3 regions of the Desulfofarcimen acetoxidans DSM 771 genome follow, and region 1 is predicted to be linked to each of the others. Evidence: riboswitches for the same ligand, from Rfam matches in the RefSeq annotation. Region 1 holds a riboswitch; each other region holds the start of a gene.
What was found. A riboswitch is a leader RNA that binds a small molecule or an ion and turns the genes downstream of it on or off. The one in region 1 is predicted to bind cobalamin.

Region 1 (7,795 bases):
TCGGACAACCATATACATACACTTTGCCCCCGGCAATGACGGGAGAAGATGATATGCTGGCACCGATATTCTCACTTGCCCAAAGCAGATTATTGGTATTCGGAGCGGCAGAAGTAGAGTAACCTGCGCTGTTCGCGCTGTTATGGAACTGTGGCCAATCACTGCCGGCTGCATACCCGGCTGCCGGTAGGATAAGGACCATGATCAGAAAAAAGAGCAGCCCGGTCAACTTCATTTTGACTCTCAGCATTAGTATCATCCCTTCTGAAAATTAAAGCAGGGAAGAGAGGAGCAAAGCTTCTCTCCTCCCTATGGAAAGTTTACAATAAATCAAGTTTTAAAGACCAGATTGCCAATTCTAATTTTCACTCTGGCTTTTCGTATCAAGCAAATTTTTAATTACGGTGCAGATCTCTGCCCGAGTCATATTTTGCTGCGGGCGGAAGGTGCTGTCCGGATAGCCTTTGAGTAGATTTTGCTCTTCCGCTGCCACCACGAAGCCCCGTGCCCAAGAGGAAATAGCCGTATCATCGGTAAATCCGGTCGAATCAAGCATCTTGGCTGCAGCCTCATTGTTTTTGCCCAAAGCTTTAACCAGAATGACTGATGCCTGTTCTCTGGTAACCGAATCGTTCGGTCCAAAACTGCCATTTCCATAACCGCTGATAATACCGGCATGAACAACAGTTTCCACCGCCCCGGCATACCAATCGGAAGCCGCAACATCACCAAAGGTAGATGCCGCCGGCTTATAATCCGGCAGTTGCAGCGCCTTGCTCAAAACGGTAACAAACTCCGCTCTGCTCATCTCCCTGTCGGGCCGGAAGGTACCATCAGGATAGCCATTGACCAAGCCGTTCTTACTCAGCTGGGAAATAGCATTGTATGCCCAGTGGCTATTGGCAACATCAGAGAAGCTCTTTACATTGCTTGGTGTGCCATTCGGCGACGTAACTTCAACGGAAGGCTGTTGAGCAGCCGCAGCAGCGGTAAACTGCTTTATTGCACCTTGCTTCGTACCTTTGGAGTTAACCGCATAGGCCTTAAAGTAATAAGTGATCCCGGCTGTCAATCCGCTGAGATTTGTCTGAAAAGACCCGCTGTGATTGTCTGTTCCTACCTGCACTTTTTTGTCCAGATTGTTCTGATCGGTACCCCAAACAAAACCGTATGAGGTGACGGCCGATCCGCCACTGGAGGTAATGCTGCCGTTCAGGGTAGCGGAGCTTTCTGTAATGCCTGCTGCCTCACTTGTCTGAACACTGGGTGTAGTTGTACTGCTTCCACCGCCTCCGCCACCGCCTCCACCGCCAACAGCGGTTTCAGTATAGGTGACGAATTTAGTGAAGTGCTTGGTCCAAATTACTAAGTCTCCATTAACATCTATTTTTCCTGCGCCTTCTGCTGGAAGGTTACTATCAGCCCATTCCTGACTATCCTGCTCACAAAGGGTCTCTATTTTCTGGAAGACGCCCCCCCGGACATAACCGGCCTGTTTGCCTGCCATGCCTGGTATAAGCATTCTTACAGCATGATCAAAGGTCAGCGCAACATCATTACTTGCACCAATTTCAACCACTGCTTCAACTGTAGCAGTTTTACCGCTGGTTGGAGTAACTGTAACAGCATTATTAAGCAACACTTGGGGAAGCGCTATGATTCCGTTCCAGTCTGCCGGACCAGTGATTTGCGTTCCCGCGGAAATTCCCACTGATACTGTTCCCAGAGAGGTATCGGCCTTAACTTTAACCTGCGGCATGGTAAAGCTGCCGCCAGAAGACGGTGTTAATGTTATCTGAGGATTAGCCACATCTTTAGGAACATTGACTTCCATAGGATTGTTAGTAACAGCAATACTGTTGGAATCCGGATCAAGATTAACAACTTGCGGCACAGTAATTACACAGGTGTCGGTAAAGCCCCCGTCTGCCGTGGTCACGGTAATATTGGCCGTACCAACGGATACTGCCGTCACTTTGCCGGTGGCGTCTACTGTGGCTACTGCTTCATTGTCTGAACTCCAGGTGACGTCTTTATTGCTGGCGTCAGCCGGCTGGACAGCGGCAGTTAGCTGAGCGGTTCCTCCCACAGTCAGGCTGTCGCTGGTTTTATCCAGACTGACTCCGGTAACCGGCTTGCTGCTTGTTCCTTCCTGCACAGTGACTGCGCAGGTGGCGGTAAAGCCCCCGTCTGCCGTGGTCACGGTGATATTGGCCGTGCCGGCGGATACTGCCGTTACTTTGCCGGTGGCGTCTACTGTGGCCACTGCTTCATTGTCTGATGTCCAGGTAACATTTTTGTTGCTGGCATTTGCCGGTGCTACAGTGGCGGTTAGCTGGCCGGTTTCTCCCACAGTCAGGCTGCAGCTGGCTTGATCCAAGCTGACTCCGCTAACCGATTCGCTGCTTGTTCCTCCCTGTACGGTGACTGCGCAGGTGGCGGTGAGGCCCCCGTCTGCCGTGGTCACGGTGATATTGGCCGTGCCGGCGGATACTGCCGTTACTTTGCCGGTGGCGTCTACTGTGGCCACTGCTTCATTGTCTGATGTCCAGGTAACATTTTTGTTGCTGGCATTTGCCGGTGCTACAGTAGCGGTTAGCTGGCCGGTTTCTCCCACGGCCAGGCTGTAGCTGGTTTGATCCAGGCTGACTCCGCTGACCGGTTCGCTGCTTGTTCCTCCCTGTACGGTGACGCTGCCGCCGTTAACCTGTACCGGTACGGCTTGGGCCGCTTTATTGGCGGCTATGACATTGCTCAAAGCAAGGGTGGACGTACCTGTGGCCTTGGCCGTAAATGAGATGACAGCCAAAGATCCCTCTCCGCTCACTTCTCCGCCGGGAGTAGTAATGGCTCCGGCAACATTATTGAGCAGCCCGCTGTTATTATCAATAACGCCGGTCAGGAAGAAGGAAGTGTTGCCGTTTTGTTTAAGCAATCCGCCTTCGGTTACTGAGTTAACCTGCAGCACTGCCGGGTCGTAACTCAGATTGAACTGCGCTCCGGCTATCGCTGTGGCCGGGGTAATCAGAACATCCAGGTCAAAGGTGTCACCGGCACTGACAGTCTTCGTCGCCGGGTCGATGCCCACTATAGTGACGCTGCCGATTGCAATTGTGACTGCGCAGGTGGCGGTGAAGCCCCCGTCTGCCGTGGTCACGGTGATATTGGCCGTGCCGGCGGATACTGCCGTTACTTTGCCGGTGGCGTCTACTGTGGCCACTGCTTCATTGTCTGATGTCCAGGTGACATTTTTGTTGCTGGCATTTGCCGGTGCTACAGTGGCGGTTAGCTGGCCGGTTTCTCCCACAGTCAGGCTGCAGCTGGTTTGATCCAAGCTGACTCCGCTGACCGATTCGCTGCTTGTTCCTCCCTGTACGGTGACTGCGCAGGTGGCGGTGAGGCCCCCGTCTGCCGTGGTCACGGTGATATTGGCCGTGCCGGCGGATACTGCCGTTACTTTGCCGGTGGCGTCTACTGTGGCCACTGCTTCATTGTCTGATGTCCAGGTAACATTTTTGTTGCTGGCATTTGCCGGTGCTACAGTAGCGGTTAGCTGGCCGGTTTCTCCCACGGTCAGGCTGTAGCTGGTTTGATCCAGGCTGACTCCGCTGACCGGTTCGCTGCTTGTTCCTCCCTGTACGGTGACGCTGCCGCCGTTAACCTGTACCGGTACGGCTTGGGCCGCTTTATTGGCGGCTATGACATTGCTCAAAGCAAGGGTGGACGTACCTGTGGCCTTGGCCGTAAATGAGATGACAGCCAAAGATCCCTCTCCGCTCACTTCTCCGCCGGGAGTAGTAATGGCTCCGGCAACATTATTGAGCAGCCCGCTGTTATTATCAATAACGCCGGTCAGGAAGAAGGAAGTGTTGCCGTTTTGTTTAAGCAATCCGCCTTCGGTTACTGAGTTAACCTGCAGCACTGCCGGGTCGTAACTCAGATTGAACTGCGCTCCGGCTATCGCTGTGGCCGGGGTAATCAGAACATCCAGGTTGAAGGTGTCACCGGCACTGACAGTCTTCGTCGCCGGGTCGATGCCCACTATAGTGACGCTGCCGGTTGCAATTGTGACTGCGCAGGTGGCGGTGAAGCCCCCGTCTGCCGTGGTCACGGTGATATCGGCCGTGCCGGCGGATACTGCCGTTACTTTGCCGGTGGCGTCTACTGTGGCCACTGCTTCATTGTCTGATGTCCAGGTGACATTTTTGTTGCTGGCATTTGCCGGTGCTACAGTGGCGGTTAGCTGGCCGGTTTCTCCCACGGTCAGGCTGTAGCTGGTTTTGTCCAGGCTGACTCCGCTAACCGATTCGCTGCTTGTTCCTCCCTGTACAGTGACGCTGCCGCCGTTAACCTGTACCGGTACGGCTTGGGCCGCTTTATTGGCGGCTATGACATTGCTCAAAGTAAGGGTGGACGTACCTGTGGCCTTGGCCGTAAATGAGATGACAGCCAGAGATCCCGCTCCGCTCACTTCTCCGCCGGAAGTAGTAATAGCTCCGGCAACATTATTGAGCAGCCCGCTGTTATTATCAATGACGCCGGTCAGGAAGAAGGAAGTGTTGCCGTTTTGTTTGAGCAATCCGCCTTCGGTTACTGAGTTAACCTGCAGCACTGCCGGGTCGTAACTCAGATTGAACTGCGCTCCGGCTATCGCTGTGGCCGGGGTAATCAGAACATCCAGGTCAAAGGTGTCACCGGCACTGACAGTCTTCGTCGCCGGGTCGATGCCCACTATAGTGGCACTGCCGGTTGTAATTGTAACTGCGCAGGTGGCGGTGAAGCCCCCGTCTGCCGTGGTCACGGTGATATTGGCCGTGCCGGCGGATACTGCCGTTACTTTGCCGGTGGCGTCTACTGTGGCCACTGCTTCGTTGTCTGAACTCCAGATAACGTCTTTGTTGCTGGCGTTAGCTGGCTGGACAGTGGCGGTTAGCTGGCCGGTTTCTCCCACGGTCAGGCTGCAGCTGGTTTTGTCCAGGCTGACTCCGCTAACCGATTCGCTGCTTGTTCCTCCCTGTACAGTGACTGCGCAGGTGGCGGTGAAGCCCCCGTCTGCCGTGGTCACGGTGATATTGGCCGTGCCGGCGGATACTGCCGTTACTTTGCCGGTGGCGTCTACTGTGGCCACTGCTTCATTGTCTGATGTCCAGGTAACATTTTTGTTGCTGGCATTTGCCGGCTGGACAGTGGCGGTTAGCTGGCCGGTTTCTCCCACGGTCAGGCTGCAGCTGGTTTGATCCAAGCTGACTCCGCTAACCGATTCGCTGCTTGTTCCTCCCTGTACAGTGACGCTGCCGCCAATAACCTGTACCGGTACGGACTGACCCACCTTACTGCCGGCTATGACATTGCTCAGAGTGAGGGTGGATGTACCGGAGGCCTTAGCTGTAAAAGTAACGGTGGCCAAGACTCCCTCCTCGCTCACTTCGCCGCCGGAGGTAGTGATAGCTCCGGCAACATTCTTAAGCAACCCTTCGGTATTATCAATGTCGCCAGGCAGAAAGAAGGAAGTATTGCCGTTCTGCTTGAGCAATCCACCCTCGGTTACTGAGTTAATTTGCAGCACTGCCGGGTCGTAGCTCAAGTTGAATTGCGCCCCGGCTATTGCTGTAGCCGGGGCAACCAACACATTCAGGGTGAAGGTGTCACCGGCGCTGACATTCTTTGTCACCGGCTCAATACTCAATGTAGTTGCACCGCTTGTTGACGCTTCGACTTTCGTTCCCTGCAGGTCAAGAGAGTTAAATAGAAAGCCTGATGCCACAACGATAATGAGCAGAACCCTCACTAGGATTTTATACATTGGTATGAATAGATTATTCATGCCGCTAGTGCCTCCTTAAGTCAACTCGGGGAAAGGTAAAAGCGCTTCGCAGCGCCTGTTCCCTCCCCGCTTTCACCGCAATGAATCCTTGCCAGTGGTATAACAAACTTAGTACTGCTATTCAGTTCAAACGACAATCACTCCAAGCCCACTATTGATGCTAACAGTAAAAACATGATATAATTTAAATACATCCGTTTTTTACATTCTGATTCTCTTGACCGGCAGGGTTTAATAATTAGATTGTAATAAACGGGTGTTTTTTCGCATTTCGTATAAACATCACCTCCCTTCAAAATTTCAATATAAACTTACAGTCATTCACAAACCCAGCAAAAGCATAATTTTTCAAAGGTCAAGTAAAAAAAGCCGGGTAAAATATGAAAGACCCGGCTTTTCCGCAAAAGCCGGGTCTTTCTAAAAGGCACAACACCTCTCTTTACAATACCCCATAGCACTGAAGCCTTTCCACGGAAGGCAATAATCACCTGATACCCAGGCAGGTCTCCTGACTTATGGCTCACAGCATACCTCCAACCTTCCCGGGTTTCTCAAAGACCCAGTGGCATTTTGGAAGCAGCTCCCCATTTACAGTGGCCGGACCGTCCGGGAATTTCACCCGGTTCCCTTTTCACTCCCGGTATAACCGGAAGCACCTGGATAAACTATTTAATTGATTATATACTAACATCATTTGACTGTGTTGTCCATTATTCTTTGTTAAAAATTTTTATATTCACAACATAAGCCCAGAAAAAGCGATACTTTTTAAGGTTTAGAAAAGATTAAGTTAGAAAACCGGGTAAAATATAACCCCTAGGCCATATATTTTCCGCTTCTATTATAAAGTAAAGTACTGGCCTATTGCGATCATATCCAACACGTCCACTTTGCCGTCCCGGTTAATATCAAAATTGCTCCAGCCCGGGGTACCGCTCTCGCCAAAATGCTGGCCCACCAGAATAATATCCTGCACATTCACACTTCCATCACTGTTCAAATCATAGCCGGAATCGGAATTGGAACGAATCATAAAAATTTGCCCGTAATCATTGCCGAAGACCACATAGTTCCCCGAGGCTGCCATGCCCTGCACGGTATAGGTCCCCCCAGAGGAAGGCACAATCCAGACAACGGTGCGGCTGCTGCCATCATCCTTGAGGCAATAGCCTTTGCCGGACGCGCTGTTGGTGGTGTAATAAATATAGGTGTTGCCACCTTTACAGTAAATTACAGGTGAAGACTGGACACCGCCGTCCGTCGAGTATTCCCACAGCTTGCTTCCGTTTTCATTATAACAGTATATTTTCCCATCACTAAAGTTGCCCCGGCCTACATAGATTTTGCCGTTATCATAAACCGGAGTGGAAGTGGAATAGCCAATGCCGGCGTGCCACCGATAGGTTAAACTTCCACTATTATCAATACCATAACACCACAAGAAGCCACCCTTGTCGGTGAAGTAGATTTCACTATTCGAGCTGTTGTAGCAAATGGACGAGCGAATTTCCGCCGCATTTGACTCAATGTCCTTTATGGAACCGGAACTAAGAAGACTCATTGTGTTCTTATCCACCACATACACCTTGGACTTATCCCCGCCGAAGACAAGGTAGTCGTTGATGATAGCAACACCGGCCCAGTAGAACCCTTCGCCGCTGACGGAGGGGGTGAAGGTAGTCACAGTGTTGCTGCTGAGATCCACCTTATAGTACTTGCCGGTGCCCGGAGGATTCCAGAGACCAAAGTAAAGATTGTTCCCGTCAAGGACAAAGGGAGTGTTGAACTGTCCCGAATCACTGATGGGGATCAAGGTGTCAACTTTTGGAGTGGATGCAATATTTTCTATTTTTTTCAGTTTGTTCTGATTTCCTTCGGTTACCCCCAAGTACAGAGTGGTGCCGCTAATCACCGGCGTACCCAACTGGAAGCCCCCGTCGGAGTCTACTATAATGCCGTCGGTCCAACCTG
Region 2 (7,795 bases), 1.8 Mb from region 1:
ATAGGTATTACCATAATCATACCAATTAAAGACACAATCCAAAGCCATACTAAATACTTTATCTTAATCCCACTCCTTATACTGCCGCAGTTTTTTGTGCGGCAAGCAAAGCAAACAAGGCCTCTTTTGTGCGTGGCAACGGCTTATTCGACAAAATATACCCGCTTTTCTTCAGTTCCAAATACATATCAACGATAAAAGGTCTCTCCAATCCCGTATTGCAAACAAGATCTTCTTTTAAAAAAATCACTTCGGGAGGTCCTTCCCCAACGACTTGACCTTGCTCCATAACAATAATGTGATCGGCCCAGGTATAGGCTAAATCCACATCATGTGTAGACAGTACAACAGTTTTACCTTGCTGGTTCAATAAATCAAATATCTCCATAACCTGTAAAGATAGCTTGGGGTCCAACCAGGCTGTAGGTTCATCAAAAATTATCACTTGCGGTTCCATCGAAAGGATATCTGCTATGGATACACGCTTTTTTTGTCCATAGCTCAAAAAATGCGTTGGCCTGTCTTTTAAACCCGTAATTCCGGTTGCCTCCATTGCCGCATTAACCCTTTGAATTACTTGCTCTTTTGGCAATCCTAAATTAATCGGCCCAAAAGATATCTCTTGCCAAACACTGGCAGAAAACAACTGAGTGTCCGGATCCTGAAAAACTATTCCAACATTCTTACGCAATTCGGTTAACTGCTTGTGCTTATAGCAAACCGGCTGACCGTTAAACAAAATATTGCCCTTGTGCGGCTTTAATATACCGTTAAAGTGAAGAAAAAGAGTGGATTTACCCGCCCCATTGGAACCTAAAACAGCCACTTTTTTACCCTTCTCAACAGCTATATTAATCCCGTTCAAAGCACCGGTGCCATCCGGATATCTAAACTCAACCCCTTTGGCTTCCAAAATGTATTCTTTCAAAGCTGTCCACCTCCGGAGTATAATGACAGAGCTGCTATCCCCAGATCCAGCGCTGCAATAAAGAGCATATTTTTAATAGAAAATTCATAATAGTTATCCAGAACATTCAAACCACCCGTATAACAACGGGAAGATAGTGCCTGAAAAAGCATTTGTGAACGGTGAAAAGATTTAATAAAAAGTGTTGAGGCCAGTTCCCCCAGAGAAGAGAAAGAGACATTAACACCGGCATAACCCAGTCTGGAAGATTGCGACGTATATATTTTTTCTGCGGTTTCTGCCAGAACAAAAATAAAACGATAAATGAGTGTCATGAGTTCAATAAATAAAGCCGGCACTTTCATTTTTCGCAATACATATATTATGTCAATCATAGGAGTAGTCAAAGACAAAAAATACAGACAGCTAACCGCCCCCAGTGACTTAAATAAAAGAATTACAGCAGCAGCGACTCCTGCTGCTGTAATTCCCAGGTTAAACCCCCAAAAAGACAAACCCCAAAGATAGACCCCAGGTTCTCTGCTAACCGTAACGGCTATAGTCAACACACCTACCAGTAAAAATGAAACCGGAAGAGACATAAACCCGGCAAAAACCCGAAATGGGATTCCGGCATAACCTACAACCGCTGCAGACATAATCAATAAAACCGCCAGAGAAGTCAAAAGTGAAGAAGCAGCAAGGCAAATTATTAAAGTAACCATGGCAAAAGCACATTTTTCAGCCGGGTGAACTTTCCTCAGTTTATTAGAATAAGCATAGCTGTCAATAGAAAACATCCCTTTGTATTACTCCTTTTATATTACTCTAAGAAAATTAAGGTTATAAATTTAGTTCTTCAATTCCGCAACATTCAGCTCGTTATCTTTGAGTCCCTCTCTAACTCTTGCTGATGCTTTTTCTTTCCCTTCATATAACCAAAATAATAACCTATGAAACCGCTGCCAAGAGCTGCCTGAAGTGCAAATAACAAGCTTTGCATCTCTGCGCCGGGAGGCTCCCATAAAGAACTGTACCAGGGTTGATAATTATTATCAATCTGTCCGATCAATTCTTTCCCCTGATCATCTGCGCCTCTGAATTCAGGCGCATTATTCATCACTAGGGGGACAATCACCAGCGCCAAAACCAACAGCACCAGAACAGTGTTTTTTGCTGTTACACTCATGCCTTAACCTCCCTTGTCAGCGCGGATAATTCCTCCAATTCACTCTTACTGTGAACAGTCAGCACATTCATTACCAGTACTGTCAATAAACCTTCACTGATAGCCAGCGGCAACTGTGTAACTGCAAAAACAGCGGCAAATTTATACATAGAGGCTAATACACCTCCTGTTTCCGAAGGGAAAGCCAGTGCCAGTTGAAAAGAAGTAGTCAGGTATGTAGCCAAATCCCCCAGTGCGGCAGCCATAAATACACATATCCATAACGGGGTCCCAAATTTTTGCAAAAGCTTAAAGATGCCATAAGACACAAAAGGACCTGCCACAGCCATGGAGAAAGTATTGGCCCCCAGCGTGGTTAAACCTCCGTGAGCCAGAAGCAGTGCTTGAAAAAGCAACACAATGACACCCAGCACGCTCATAGCAAAAGGCCCAAACAAAATAGCTCCCAGCCCTACTCCCGTAGGATGAGAACAACTACCCGCAACCGACGGCAGTTTCAAAGCAGACAGAACAAAGGCAAAAGCCCCGGCTAAACCCAACAGCATCTTCAGTGACGGGCTATTAGACACCTTTTTCTGGATGGACCATAGACCTACAATTATAAACGGTAAAGTTATTACCGACCAGATAATACTCCATTTGACAGGCAAAAATCCTTCCATAATATGCATGGCGTATGCGTTATCAGGAAAAATAAAGTATGACCCCAGCATAGCTAAGAAAGCTGTTAAATACCCCTTCATCATATTCATACTGCAACCCCCAGATAATGCCAAATTTTGTCAAATACTACATAAAAAGCAATAAAAAAGCCGGTGTGCAGCCACCGGGAGTATGTTAAGCCGGTAAGGTAATGCGTTAAATCGCCAACCACTCCCTGAGAAGCGCTCAAAGTCAGCAATAGGCATGGTTCGGCTTTAGATCATCATGGACATCAAGTTCCTCTACAGGTTTTGATACCATTCCCTTTATTATTCCTTATTTTAAGTCCGTCTTCTCCAGACAGAACACCTATTCAAATATTAAATTGACTGGTTAAAACCAAAAAACCCTGTTACCGGAAAGGTGACAAGGCATACGAGGCACCCGCATACACAGGTACGATGGATTTCACCTCCCTATCTTTCGTAGATCAACGGCAAATTTAAAACGGGCAGGTTTCCTGGCTTAAGGTCATCACTCCCTCACGCCTTCCCAGACTCAAAAAAGAACCGGTGGCTTGTGTGAGTTTGCTACCTATCACAGTGGCGGGACCGCGTCAGCACTTCTGAACTTCCCTTAAGTTTTGCAATGCAAAACACCCGTTTACTATATGGAATTAATTTAACTACATGCTAACACATTTTTATGAATGTGTCTATGCCTATTTCTAAATCAAAATACTAAAACAGATCTTCCTTCCACATAATAAGGGCATCTTCTCCGGTATCCTCATAATATCCCTTGCGTATGCCGGATTCTTTAAAGCCAAGCAGGTTGTATAATTTCTTAGCCGGCTCATTAGTACTTCTTACCTCCAACGTCATTTTAGTAGCCCCCCTGAGCGCGGCCCTGATTAGCATCTGCTGCATCAAAGCATATCCTATTTTCCGTCCCCTATGTTCGGGGTGTACTGCTACATTAGTAATATGAGCCTCATCTAAAATTATCCACATGCCGGCATAGCCAACCACCTCATTTTTCAACAAGGCTACTATATAATAGGCAAAACTGTTTTGAGACAGTTCATAAACAAAAGATTGGTAGGACCAGGGCGTAATAAAACTGCTGTTCTCAATGGCTGTTACACTTGTCAGATGCGCAGCATTCATTTTCTCAAATTCTATATTCATGATTATACCTTATTTGCCTCCTGTTTTCGCAACCAGACCAGCTCGGCTTCAGATAAGCGGATATATTCCGGCAAGAGTTCAAAAGGATGCAAACCCAGCCCTTGTTGAAGCAACTTCCATCCCAACTGTGCGGCAACCGCACCCCTGGGAAAACTCAATGGCGCCGGCGCAAAAATTACCCGTTTACCCAGATAAGATAATATTTTCTCCTTATATACAGGTACGCCGTCTCCCAAAAACATTACAAAACCCGAATCAAAATTACTCTTTTGTAATATAGAAACCAGTTCTTCGATACTAACAGCCAGAGGACCAACCAAGCATTCCAGCGATAAAAAGTCGGTGTTGCTATAGACAGCTGTATATACTTCATTTTTCCTGGCATTTAATATCGGGCACAGCAAAGCGTTGTTTCCGGATAAACCGTTTGCCAAAACATCCAGAGTGGAAACACCCACTACCGGTATTTTCCAAACCTGAGCCAATGTTTTGGCAGTGGACAGACCAATACGCAAGCCTGTAAAAGATCCGGGACCTGAAGAAACGGCTATTCCCTCCAAACTCGCCGGAACTACACCCGCATCTTCCAGCACACCCTTAATCATAGGCAACAAGTTTACCGAGTGTGTTCGACCGTTATTAAGCAATCGCTCAGATAAAACCTTTTCACCGTCAACTATACCGACAGTCGCTACCGGAGTGGCTGCTTCAATTCCCAGTACCGGCACTATTCAACATCTCCTCTGCCAAACTACAATAGCGTTCTCCGTAAGGAACAAGCCTAATCTCCCGGTGCTCTATATGTTCCTCAGGAACAGACAACCATATATCCAATCTCTCCGGCGGAAGCAGTTCGTTTACCAGCTCCCCCCACTCCACAAGAGCAACTCCCTGTCCGTAAAAATACTCTTCATAGCCCAAATCGTTCATTTCCTCAGGCCCGCCCAGCCTGTACACATCAAAATGATAGAAGGGTTCACGTCCTATATATTCATTAATTAAAGTAAACGTAGGGCTGGTAACAGGCTCTTCAATACCCAATCCCCTGGCCACCCCGCGGGCAAAACAAGTTTTTCCGGCACCCAACCCACCATTCAAACACAAAACATCCCCGGCAATAAGCAACTTCCCTAAACTCTTGCCCACTGCTTCAGTCTCAGCAGGTGAAGTTGTAATAATTAATGGCATTTATTCACCCCAGGCACATTATTATAACAAATATTATAACACAAAAATTACCGAAGCATAATTCATAAAAAAAACCGACAGAATAATACACTCTCTCGCCAGGATATATTTCTATCTACTGTCCCCAAAAAATAAACGTCTTTCATCTAGAAAGGCGTAATTTAAAATCTGCTTATTTCCGAATAATATCTTAAGACCAGGTTTTTATCATTACCATATATTATATTACATAGTATTTTTGGCAAAATAAATTTGTATTATTTTTACTAGTCTAACATTAGCTTTTAATTCTCCAATATTAACCGCAGCGATACCCATTTTTAAGGGCATCACGAGATATATTCCAAACATATTGTTTGAGAAAATTTTTTATTTCTTCAATGTCAAAAGGCTTGGCAATACAAGTTAATGCCCCATTTTGCATTGCAGCTTCTACTGTATCCTCTGCACCATAGGCAGTCATCATCACTACTTCTGTATCAGGGGATATCTTTTTAATTATTTTAAGAGCCTCAAGACCACCCATAACGGGCATACGAACATCCATTAAAACCAGTTCAGGATGTACCAAACTAATCATATCCACAGCTTCTTTACCGTTTTGGGCAGTATAAACTTTGTGACCCTCTTCCTCAATAATTATGTTCAATAAATACCTTACACCTGGCTGGTCATCAACAACCAACACCTTTAAATAATTCAACATTATTCAACCACCTCCGACAAAACATGACACCAGCTAACAAAAAAGTATAAAGATTACATTGCATAATTATAGATTCGTCGTAGTTGGTTTAAATTCCTTCTTTTAAGAAAAATTTTCTATATTTTATTAATCGAATGACAACAAGTTACAATTAATGTAAACCAATTCAACTTTTGACCTTAGATCAAAGGGGTGGCCTGACCAAACCACCAAGTCAGCCTTTTGACCTTTTTCCAGTGTACCCAGGCCATTCAAACCCAGTAATTTAGCAGCATTGACTGTTATTGCCTGCAGTGCTGTTTTTTCTGACAAACCGCCCTGTACCGTCAGGCCGGCTGATAACGCCAGGTACTGTATTGGGACAACAGGATGATCTGTCATTATAGCAAAATTAACCCCGGCTTTCTCCAAATATTTACCATTAGAAAGATTAATACCCTGCAGTTCAACCTTGGCCCGGTTAGTAATTATAGGTCCGATTATCGCCGGAATATTCAAGCGCGCCAGTTCATCCGCTACTTTGTATCCCTCTGTACAATGCTCAATTATTATCTTCAGGTCGAATTCACGGGCGATACGAACTGCCGTCATAATATCGTCGGCCCGGTGAGCATGCACTCGCAGCGGTATTTCTCGTTTTAAAACCCGGCCAATAGATTCCAGTTTCAAATCTCGCTCAGGCTCATGTTTATCTTTCTCCCCGTTAATCCAGTTTTCCTGCTTTTTTATGTAATTCTGTGCGCTGACCAGTGCTTCACGCAAAATTGCCGCACTGGCCATTCTGGTATGAGGCGCTTTGCTTGTTGTACCGTACACACGTTTGGGATTTTCACCCAGCGCTGCTTTTAAACCAATAGGAAACTTCACAATCATATCTTCGACAGTTTTACCCCAGGTTTTCAGAGCAGCCATCTCACCCCCCAGAATATTAGCACTGCCGGGACCGGTAACTACTGTTGTCACACCGCCCTTTAAAGCATCCTGAAAAGCTAAATCCTCCGGGTTAACTGCATCAATAGCCCTGAGATGCGGGGTCAGAGGATCGGTCATTTCATTCCCGTCATCACCCTCTACCCGGTATATCTCCTCAAACATACCTATATGACTGTGAGCATCAATTAAACCGGGTGTAATAATCCTGCCGTTCACCCTGATTATTTCCGTACCGGATGGGATAGCTATACTTTCTCCAATCTCGATAATATTACCGTCCTTAATAAGTACAGTACCGTTTTCAATATTATCACCAACCATAGTAAAAATATTTCCTCCGGTAAGTGCCAGCATATGCATCTATCCTTTCTTTACTCTTTGCCTTCTGGTATTTAAAATTAGAGCCTCGAATATTTTTAAAAATCTCCTGTCCCTGTGCCACATGGTTTCCGGGTGAAACTGCACACCCAGAATAAAATTATCTCCGGTCGACTCAAAGACTTCTATTACACCGTCAGAGGACCAGGCGCAGGCCTTTAAACCTTCACCCATTTTAGATATGACCTGGTGGTGAAAACTGTTCACACGAAGATATTTTTCAGTTATTAAGCTAAAGAAGTTTGATTCTTCCAATATAGCGATATTATGCGTAGCGCACCATCTGGGTGCCTGCTGGACATGCTTCAAGTGCTTCTCAAAACCCATACTAATATCCTGGTGCAAAGCCCCTCCTGCAGCAATGTTTAAAACCTGAGCCCCCCGGCAAATTCCGAGTGAGGGTATTTTTTCAGCTAAAGAGAGCTGTGCCAGCCTGATTTCCACAGCGTCTCTAAGTGGACTGATTTCCCCTGTTCCCGGCAGGGGTTCCTCACCGAAATAATGAGGATCCACATCTCCCCCACCGCTAAATATTAGTCCATCCAATACATCTAACAATTCTTCTGTTTCCGGCACAGAGGCCAGCAGCACGGGCAATCCACCGGCTTTAACTACAGCATTGTAATAAGGCCGGGCCAAACAGGACCTGTTGTTTAACTCAT
Region 3 (7,795 bases), 190 kb from region 1:
TCATTCTATTAAAACATTATTATAAAAATCTTCTACACTTTGACTCACATGATGATTTTTAAATATCCGGTTCAAAAACTTTTATTAAAAGCATAATTCCCGCTTTTATTTTAACCCAGGCACTCTCCCCCTGCAACACATTGCTAATTCCCAACGGTTGATTAAAGGTAAAAACACTGTCATGCAAGTTCCACTTTAACCCGTAACTATTTACACCCTGCACAGTTTGTGTTAAGGGTAAAAGGGATAATAAATCCCCTGGTTTACCCTCAATAACCGCCGTGTGTTCCGGCATAATCAGTGATATCATATGACAATCACTGATTATGCAGCATTCAATTTCCTTTGCTGCCGGTATTACAAGCAACTGGATATTGGCCAAAGTGTGATCCAGGCGGTCACCCAGCACACCCATAAGAAGAATTTGCTCAGGTTTCAGCTTAATAGCCTCAATAATTGCCAGTTCTGTATCCACCTGATCCTTCTCAGGTGGATATCTTTTCACCTGACTGCCTGCTGAAAGAAATTTTTCTAATGTTGACTCTGCAATAGAATCAAAATCACCTATCAGCATCTGGGGAATTATCTTTAATGCTTCAGCGTGCCTGGCTCCTCCGTCAACACAAATAATATAATCAGAGTCCTTTAAATACTTTTTATGGTGATTATAGTTATTAATTTCACCATTAGCAAATATTACGCAGCGCATTACCTGTCCTCCTTGAACTTTTTTCAAATAAATTGAGTATTTTTTTTCCCTTTAGGCATTAATTGTAGTAAAATAAATAAGTCAAGCATCCAGGTATAAATCTAAAAGAGGTTGCAAAATTATATGAGTATAAGTGTCAACAAGCAATCTTATCTAAAAGGAGCATTAATTCTCACTACAGCAGGTATTTTAATCAGGTTCTTAGGAGCAGCATACAGAATTCCTCTGGGTCGCATGCTGGGTGATGAAGGATTGGGCATTTACGCAATACCCAATCAATTTTACTATCTTCTGTTCACCATTTCCACTGCCGGCATCCCCGTAGCAGTGGCCAGGCTGGTTTCTGAGAAAATTGCTTCCGGCCAGTACAGGGACGCTTATACAACCTTTAAGCTGGCGCGGGCCGCTATGCTGTCCATCGGTTTATCTTTCTCTTTTCTACTGTTCTTCGGCGCCGAGTGGCTGGTGGAAACAGGTATTGTGGCTACCCCGGACAGTTTTTACGGGCTCAGGGCTGTGGCACCTATAGTTTTTTTTGCCGCCACCACTTCCGCCTACCGCGGCCTTTTTCAGGGGATGCAGAACATGACAGTAGTTGCCGTCTCCCAGATAGCAGATCAGGTACTGCTGGCTATTGGCACGGTCACTCTAAGTTACCTTCTATTACCCAAGGGACTGGCTATAGCAGCAGCCGGAGCCAATTTAGGAGCCCTGCCGGGTGCCGTATTAGCTGCCATGATTATGCTTTACTACCACTGGAGGGAACGGCATAATTTCAAAGAGTGGCAAAATACAGTTACCACTAAGGCCAAGAACTCGAACTGGGATATCTTTAAAGAAATATTTGCCACGGCTCTGCCAATTTCCTTTGCCAGTGTTGCTCTGTCTATAACAGGAATCATAGACAATAAGCTGATTATTGACCGCCTGCAATTAATAGGCTATACACAACAGCAGGCCACGGCTTTTTATGGGCAGTTTAACCAGATGGCCATGTCCTTTATAAATATCACCATTGCCTTTGCCCTGTCAATGGGAACGAGCCTGGTTCCATCTATAGCTGAAGCCTATGCAATTAAAGATTATGAAAAAATCAGGCAGCAAGCTGCTCAGGGTGTAAGGCTGGCTACCATTTTTGCACTGCCGGCAGCAGCGGGACTGTTCGTGCTGGCCCCTCACCTGACCCTTTTTATATTTAACAATGAGCCGGCGGGCGTTCCCCTTGCTTATGTAGCTTTCAGCATCGTATTCTGGTCAATACACCTGGTAACTACCGGAGTGCTCCAAGGAATAGGCAAAATATCTATTCCGGTCAGAAATTTATTAGTTGGGATAATCTTTAAAATTGGTTTTACTTATTACCTCACCCCAAGTCCATTAGGAATCAGAGCAGCAGCAATATCCCAGGTAATAATGTTTGTTATATCATCAACTCTCAATATTGCTACTATTGCCAAGTATGTCGGCTTTAATTTTAAATTTAAAGCAACTATTGTTAAACCCGGTCTGGCCACTTTATTAATGGCAGCCTGCGTGTGGGAGTCTTATCATCTAGTAATTACATACACCCAAAGCAACGGAATGGCCACAATCACAGGTATTATTATCGGAGCAGCTATCTATGCTTTAACGGTAATACTAGGTGGTATTCTAACCGCCGAGGAACTGGGGAGAATACCTAAATTAGGCCACTTAGCGGCCAAAACGGCCAGGATTTTCAACAAAGCCTAAGAAAGAGAGCAGATACCGAATCGGAATCTGCTCTCTTTTTTCTACAAATCAAATTTGATATTTTAACCCTATCTAATTATATAACTATTAGTAAAACACTCATGTGCCAGATTAGGCTTATTCGGCAAATAATGAATAGCTTTTATAGTTCTAACAGTACCTGTTTTAGCTCTGGTCACGAGAGAGGTAGTTTCAGCCCGATCCCCGCCTAAAAAACGAACGCCTTTTAACAGTTCACCGTCAGTTACACCGGTAGCGGCAAATATAGCATCGTCACCCTTAACCAAATCATCCATATACAGTATTTTCACCGGATCGCTTAAACCCATTTTTAAACACCGGTTATATTCTTCTTCACTTTCAGGAAGTAAACGTCCCTGCATTTCTCCACCCAGAGATTTCAGCGCAGCCGCGGCAATAACCCCTTCCGGGGCACCACCGCTGCCAACACAAATATCTATACCGGTAAAATCAAAAGCAACGTTAATAGCTGCCGCCACGTCACCATCTCCAATTAATCTTACCCTGGCTCCGGCACAGCGTACCGCTTCGATTAATTTCTCATGGCGGGGGCGCTCCAAGATCATAACGGTACAGTCACTTATCCGTTTATTATTAGCTTTTGCCACTATTTCCAAGGTTCTCTCTATAGGATCATCAATATGAACCTTTCCGGCAGCCCTGGGTCCCACAGCCAGCTTCTGCATGTACATATCCGGTGCATGCAGAAGATTGCCATGATCAGCAATAGCAATTACGCTCATGGCATTCTGATGGCCTTTAGCCAGTATATTGGTACCTTCCAGAGGATCAACCGCTACATCTACCTTCGGGGAACATGCACAGCCAACTTTTTCTCCGATATAGAGCATAGGAGCCTCATCCATCTCTCCCTCTCCGATAACTACCGTACCGCACATGGCTACCGAGTCAAACATATCTCGCATAGCATTGGTAGCGGCTTCATCAGCCTCCATTTTTTTACCCCTTCCCATCCAGTGGGCTGAAGCCAGAGCGGCAGCTTCCGTCACCCTAACCAGTTCTAAAGTTAATTCACGTTCCAATTTTACCACACTCCTGATATTGTTAAGTTATACTATATCTTTGAAAGGAAGATTTATACTAACTTTATTATAACATGATATAGACTTTGGTAAGGTTTAAGTTAATAAAAAAGTTACTTATAAATAGCAAAAAAAAATCCCGGTATTTAAATATATACCGGGAAATCTAAAAAAAGACAGGATGGGTAAAATTTTTAGAAAAATTAGGTTTATAAATTATAAAACCCCAGCCGCTTGACTAGAGTAATGTATCAATAACATTGTTACCTACATTACCTTCTACACCGAAAGGCCAATTATGTATAAAATGACAGGCAGGTCTCCTGACTTATGGCTCATCATTTGTTTCCGCCTTCCCATAAGTTTTTATACCTACAGTGGCTTTTCGAAAACAAATTCACCATTTACAGTGGCGGGACCGTACAGGACTCACACCTGTTTCCCTATTATCCTTGTTAAAGGTACCTGACAGATAATCATTATTTAGTTTTTTATGTATAAATAGTTTATCACCATATAAAAAAGATGTCAATACAAAAAATTTATAATTTATTAATCACAACCACATCATTCCACTAATATCATATTTTAGGAGGTGTTTAATAATGGTTAAAGATAAATATGCACGGTTGACCGTAAGAATTGATCCGGAATTAAAAATTAAATTAGATAATTACCGAGAAAAGAGTGGAAAACAATTGACAGCCATAATCCGGGAAGCACTAACTAATTACTTAAGTGAAAAGGATGCTTAATAGGCATAATTTCCTAGAGTAAAAAGTAAAGGCCGGCACACACTTTTGTCAGTGGTGCCGACCTACTTAACAGAGCTTTGCATATCCATAACAATCACCCCCCAGTTTAGTTCCTGTCTTACCATTCCATGTCTTCTTCTTCAGTTTCAATCTCATCCAAGCTTTCCAAACCGACATCTCTCAAAATCCGTTCAATTAATTCCCTGGTCATCTAAATAACACCTCCATTCACTAATCATTAATTATTCAACTCTTACTTATATAATAGCAGATTTATGTTAAAAAGCAATTAGCTAACCTTATACGGACGTAAAATTAATGTTAATTGTATTATATAAAGTCGAAAATTTCACAAACCCTCTCATCTCAAGAAAGCCGCCTTAAGGCGACTTTCTTGCAGTCACAGGAACTCATGCTCATTGAAAATTATGCAGTACTAACCTTAACTTATCCATGGATTCATTTCAACTATAATTTCCCTAAAAAAAACCGGCAGATATGCGGTTCCTTCATATCATGCCGGTTTAGAATTTTTATTGGCCTTGTAACGGTTGTCTTTGTCCAATATTTTTTTGCGCAGTCTCAGGCTCAAAGGCGTAATTTCCAGCAACTCATTATCATCTAAATACTCAAGCGCTTCCTCTAAACTAAAGTGCCTGGGTTCTTCCAATCTTAATGCGTTTTCAGCTGTACTGGATCTCATATTGGTCAAATGCTTCTTTTTACATACATTCACTTCCAGATCCTGTTCACGGCTGTTCTCACCAACGATCATGCCCTCATATACTTTTGTGCCCGGTGTAATAAACAGTGTGCCTCTTTCTTGTGCCGAATAAAGACCATAGGTTGTAGCCTCTCCTGTTTCCAGCGCCACCAAAACTCCCTGATAGCGGCTTTGCATTTCCCCCTTAAAAGGCTCGTAACCGTTAAAGGTGTGATTCATCACCGCATGACCGCGGGTTTCTGTTAGTAGATGAGAACGAAAACCAATCAAACCCCGAGCCGGAACATTGAATTCCAAGCGAAGCTGTCCCCCGCTCTGGCTGATCATATTGATCATTTCACCTTTGCGTACACCCAGCATCTCCATTACCGGGCCCATCTTATCTTCTGGAATATCAATAACCAACAGTTCCATGGGTTCTAAAAGCTGTCCTGCTTCTCTTTTATAGATTACCTCGGGTTTGGATACCTGCAATTCATAAGCTTCACGCCGCATATTTTCTATTAATATAGACAGGTGAAGTTCGCCTCTGCCGCTCACTACAAAGACATCGGTGTCTGCCGTCTCTTCCACTCTCATACTCACATTTTTCTCGATTTCTTTAAACAGGCGGGCGCGAATTTCCCGTGAAGTCAGGTGTTTTCCCTCCTGACCCGCAAAAGGACTGTCATTAACTATAAAGTTCATTTTTATTGTAGGTTCGTCGACAGTAATTGGCGGCAATTGCTGCGGGTTATCCTTACAGGCCACTGTATCACCGATATTAACCTCCGCTAAACCGGCAAAGGTCACTATTTCACCGCAACCTGCTTCCAGAGCCTCTACCCTCTCCAGGCCCTCATAAACGTATAACCTGCCTATTTTAGCTGCCGTAATTTTACCATCATGATTTATCAAAGCTACCTGCTGTCCACTGTTCATTTTACCTCTGCTGATTCTGCCAACAGCCATGCGTCCCTGATAAGAGTCATAATCGGTGTTATTGACCAATAACTGCAGCGGAGACTCTGCTTCACCCTGCGGTGCCTTAACATGCTCCAATATAGCTCCAAACAAAGGCCTCAGGTCGGTGCCGGACTGTTCTGAATCAAGAGAGGCCGTACCTGCTCTGGCTGAGGTATAGATTACCGGATATTCAAGCTGTTCTTCGCTGGCGCCTAAATCAATAAACAGTCCTAAAATTTCATCTTCCACTTCATATATCCTGGCATCCGGGCGATCAATCTTATTTATTACTACTATTGGCATAAGTTTAAGTTCCAGTGCTTTGCGCAGGACAAACTTGGTCTGCGGCATTGGTCCTTCAAAAGCATCCACTAAAAGCAGCACACCGTCTACCATTTTCAAGACGCGCTCAACTTCCCCCCCGAAATCCGAGTGACCGGGAGTATCGACTATATTTATCTTGGTCTCATCATAACGAACAGAAGTATTTTTGGCCAGTATGGTTATTCCCCGTTCCTTTTCCAGATCGTTGGAATCCATGATCCGTTCAGCCACATGCTGGTTATCCCGAAAAATACCGGATTGCTTTAACATACTGTCAACCAGTGTGGTTTTCCCATGATCGACGTGAGCAATTATAGCAATATTTCTTAAGTTCTCCTGTTTAATCATTACTCAATTCCTCCTATACAAACATTAAATATTATAACAGGTTTCTATGTTTTATACAATTATAATTTACTTTCTTTTGCCTTAAGGAGAATCAGCAAACTTTGCTTAAATTTATTGTCATCTTCCGTGGTTCTTTTGTGCGGGCCTTTAGTTTTCCCGCCACCCCGCCTGAATCTGGCCTTAATCTCTCTTTCTTCTAAGAGAAACTCTATTGTAGATGTCTGGTATATCCGGCCATACGGCGAAAGAGCGGCAGCACCTTTACCCAGCACCATAGCGGCTAATCCCCAGTCCTGAGTTACCACTATATCATCTTTGACAGTCATATTCATCAGATAAATATCCGCTTCCTGCGAAGCGTTGCCCACCACTACATGCCTGTGCGAATCTATGCAATGATTAAAACTTGCTACCGTCCATAGCGGTATAGAGAATTCATCTGCTGCCTGCCGGCATATATGAAGAACCTTTCTAGGCACAGCGTCTGCATCCACAATTATTTTTCTGCTCATATCGTTCCTCCGGTTATCTTGTTTAATTTTATCTGATTATACATACTATACTATATTATTTGAGACAGTGATAAGCAAGAAAGTCGTTTTAAGCAACTTTCTTGCAGCCATAGGCACTCGTGCCCGTTGAGAATTATGCAATATTGACCTCAACTTATCCTCAGATCCATCATAAGCATAATTTTTTACGAAAATCTTTTAATTCTATTCTGTGATTTGAGGCTCATGAGAGTTTCCTAAAGTATTAAAAAACAAGGCATAACCCCGCTTATTCGTGATAGTATTTTTTTATAATTTCAGCAATTGCATTCAGTGATGTTTTAACATCAAAATAAGCACTGTGTCCCTTAACCGGGTTATATCTGTTTACTGTTACTTTAACCTGCTCATCTAATCCCTCCACATAACGAGGCACTATTTGTGGATAGGCAATATCCAAAATGCCGGCCACATTTGTGAAGTGATTTAAGGTAGGTTTTACATGCAAATCAGCTCTTAATTTCATACCATGCCGCAACCAGAACAGTGGGCAACCCACCATTATAAAGTTTTTCACTTTACCGGTTAATTCCCGTCTCTGCTGCAGAGAACAAAAGCTTATTAAAGATCCCAAACTGTAGCCGATCAGGTGCACCTTATCCTCAACTGAGGCCAATTTATCATATAAACGCTTATTAATGCAT

Region 2: it holds a riboswitch for cobalamin, as region 1 does, so the genes downstream of both, DTOX_RS18135 (energy-coupling factor ABC transporter permease) here and DTOX_RS24285 (Ig-like domain-containing protein) in region 1, are expected to answer to the same signal.
Region 3: it holds a riboswitch for cobalamin, as region 1 does, so the genes downstream of both, glpX (class II fructose-bisphosphatase) here and DTOX_RS24285 (Ig-like domain-containing protein) in region 1, are expected to answer to the same signal.

Annotation. Positions count from the first base shown of each region.
Region 1 is NC_013216.1:2,082,185-2,089,979, reverse strand. It holds gene DTOX_RS09660 (outer membrane protein assembly factor BamB family protein) at 1-250, opposite strand, end outside; gene DTOX_RS24285 (Ig-like domain-containing protein) at 359-5,824, opposite strand; cobalamin riboswitch at 6,306-6,499, opposite strand; gene DTOX_RS09625 (dockerin type I domain-containing protein) at 6,666-7,795, opposite strand, start outside.
Region 2 is NC_013216.1:3,901,549-3,909,343, forward strand. It holds gene DTOX_RS18120 (energy-coupling factor ABC transporter ATP-binding protein) at 77-928, opposite strand; gene cbiQ (cobalt ECF transporter T component CbiQ) at 925-1,707, opposite strand; gene DTOX_RS18130 (energy-coupling factor ABC transporter substrate-binding protein) at 1,782-2,096, opposite strand; gene DTOX_RS18135 (energy-coupling factor ABC transporter permease) at 2,093-2,839, opposite strand; cobalamin riboswitch at 3,232-3,416, opposite strand; gene rimI (ribosomal protein S18-alanine N-acetyltransferase) at 3,479-3,928, opposite strand; gene tsaB (tRNA (adenosine(37)-N6)-threonylcarbamoyltransferase complex dimerization subunit type 1 TsaB) at 3,931-4,656, opposite strand; gene tsaE (tRNA (adenosine(37)-N6)-threonylcarbamoyltransferase complex ATPase subunit type 1 TsaE) at 4,637-5,116, opposite strand; gene DTOX_RS18155 (response regulator) at 5,415-5,822, opposite strand; gene DTOX_RS18160 (amidohydrolase) at 5,949-7,109, opposite strand; gene DTOX_RS18165 (gamma-glutamyl-gamma-aminobutyrate hydrolase family protein) at 7,116-7,795, opposite strand, start outside.
Region 3 is NC_013216.1:1,892,347-1,900,141, reverse strand. It holds gene DTOX_RS08785 (thiamine diphosphokinase) at 59-709, opposite strand; gene DTOX_RS08780 (putative polysaccharide biosynthesis protein) at 833-2,440, shown strand; gene glpX (class II fructose-bisphosphatase) at 2,509-3,504, opposite strand; cobalamin riboswitch at 3,801-3,988, opposite strand; gene DTOX_RS22105 (ribbon-helix-helix protein, CopG family) at 4,110-4,259, shown strand; gene typA (translational GTPase TypA) at 4,774-6,600, opposite strand; gene DTOX_RS08765 (YaiI/YqxD family protein) at 6,660-7,112, opposite strand; gene DTOX_RS08760 (lipase family protein) at 7,381-7,795, opposite strand, start outside.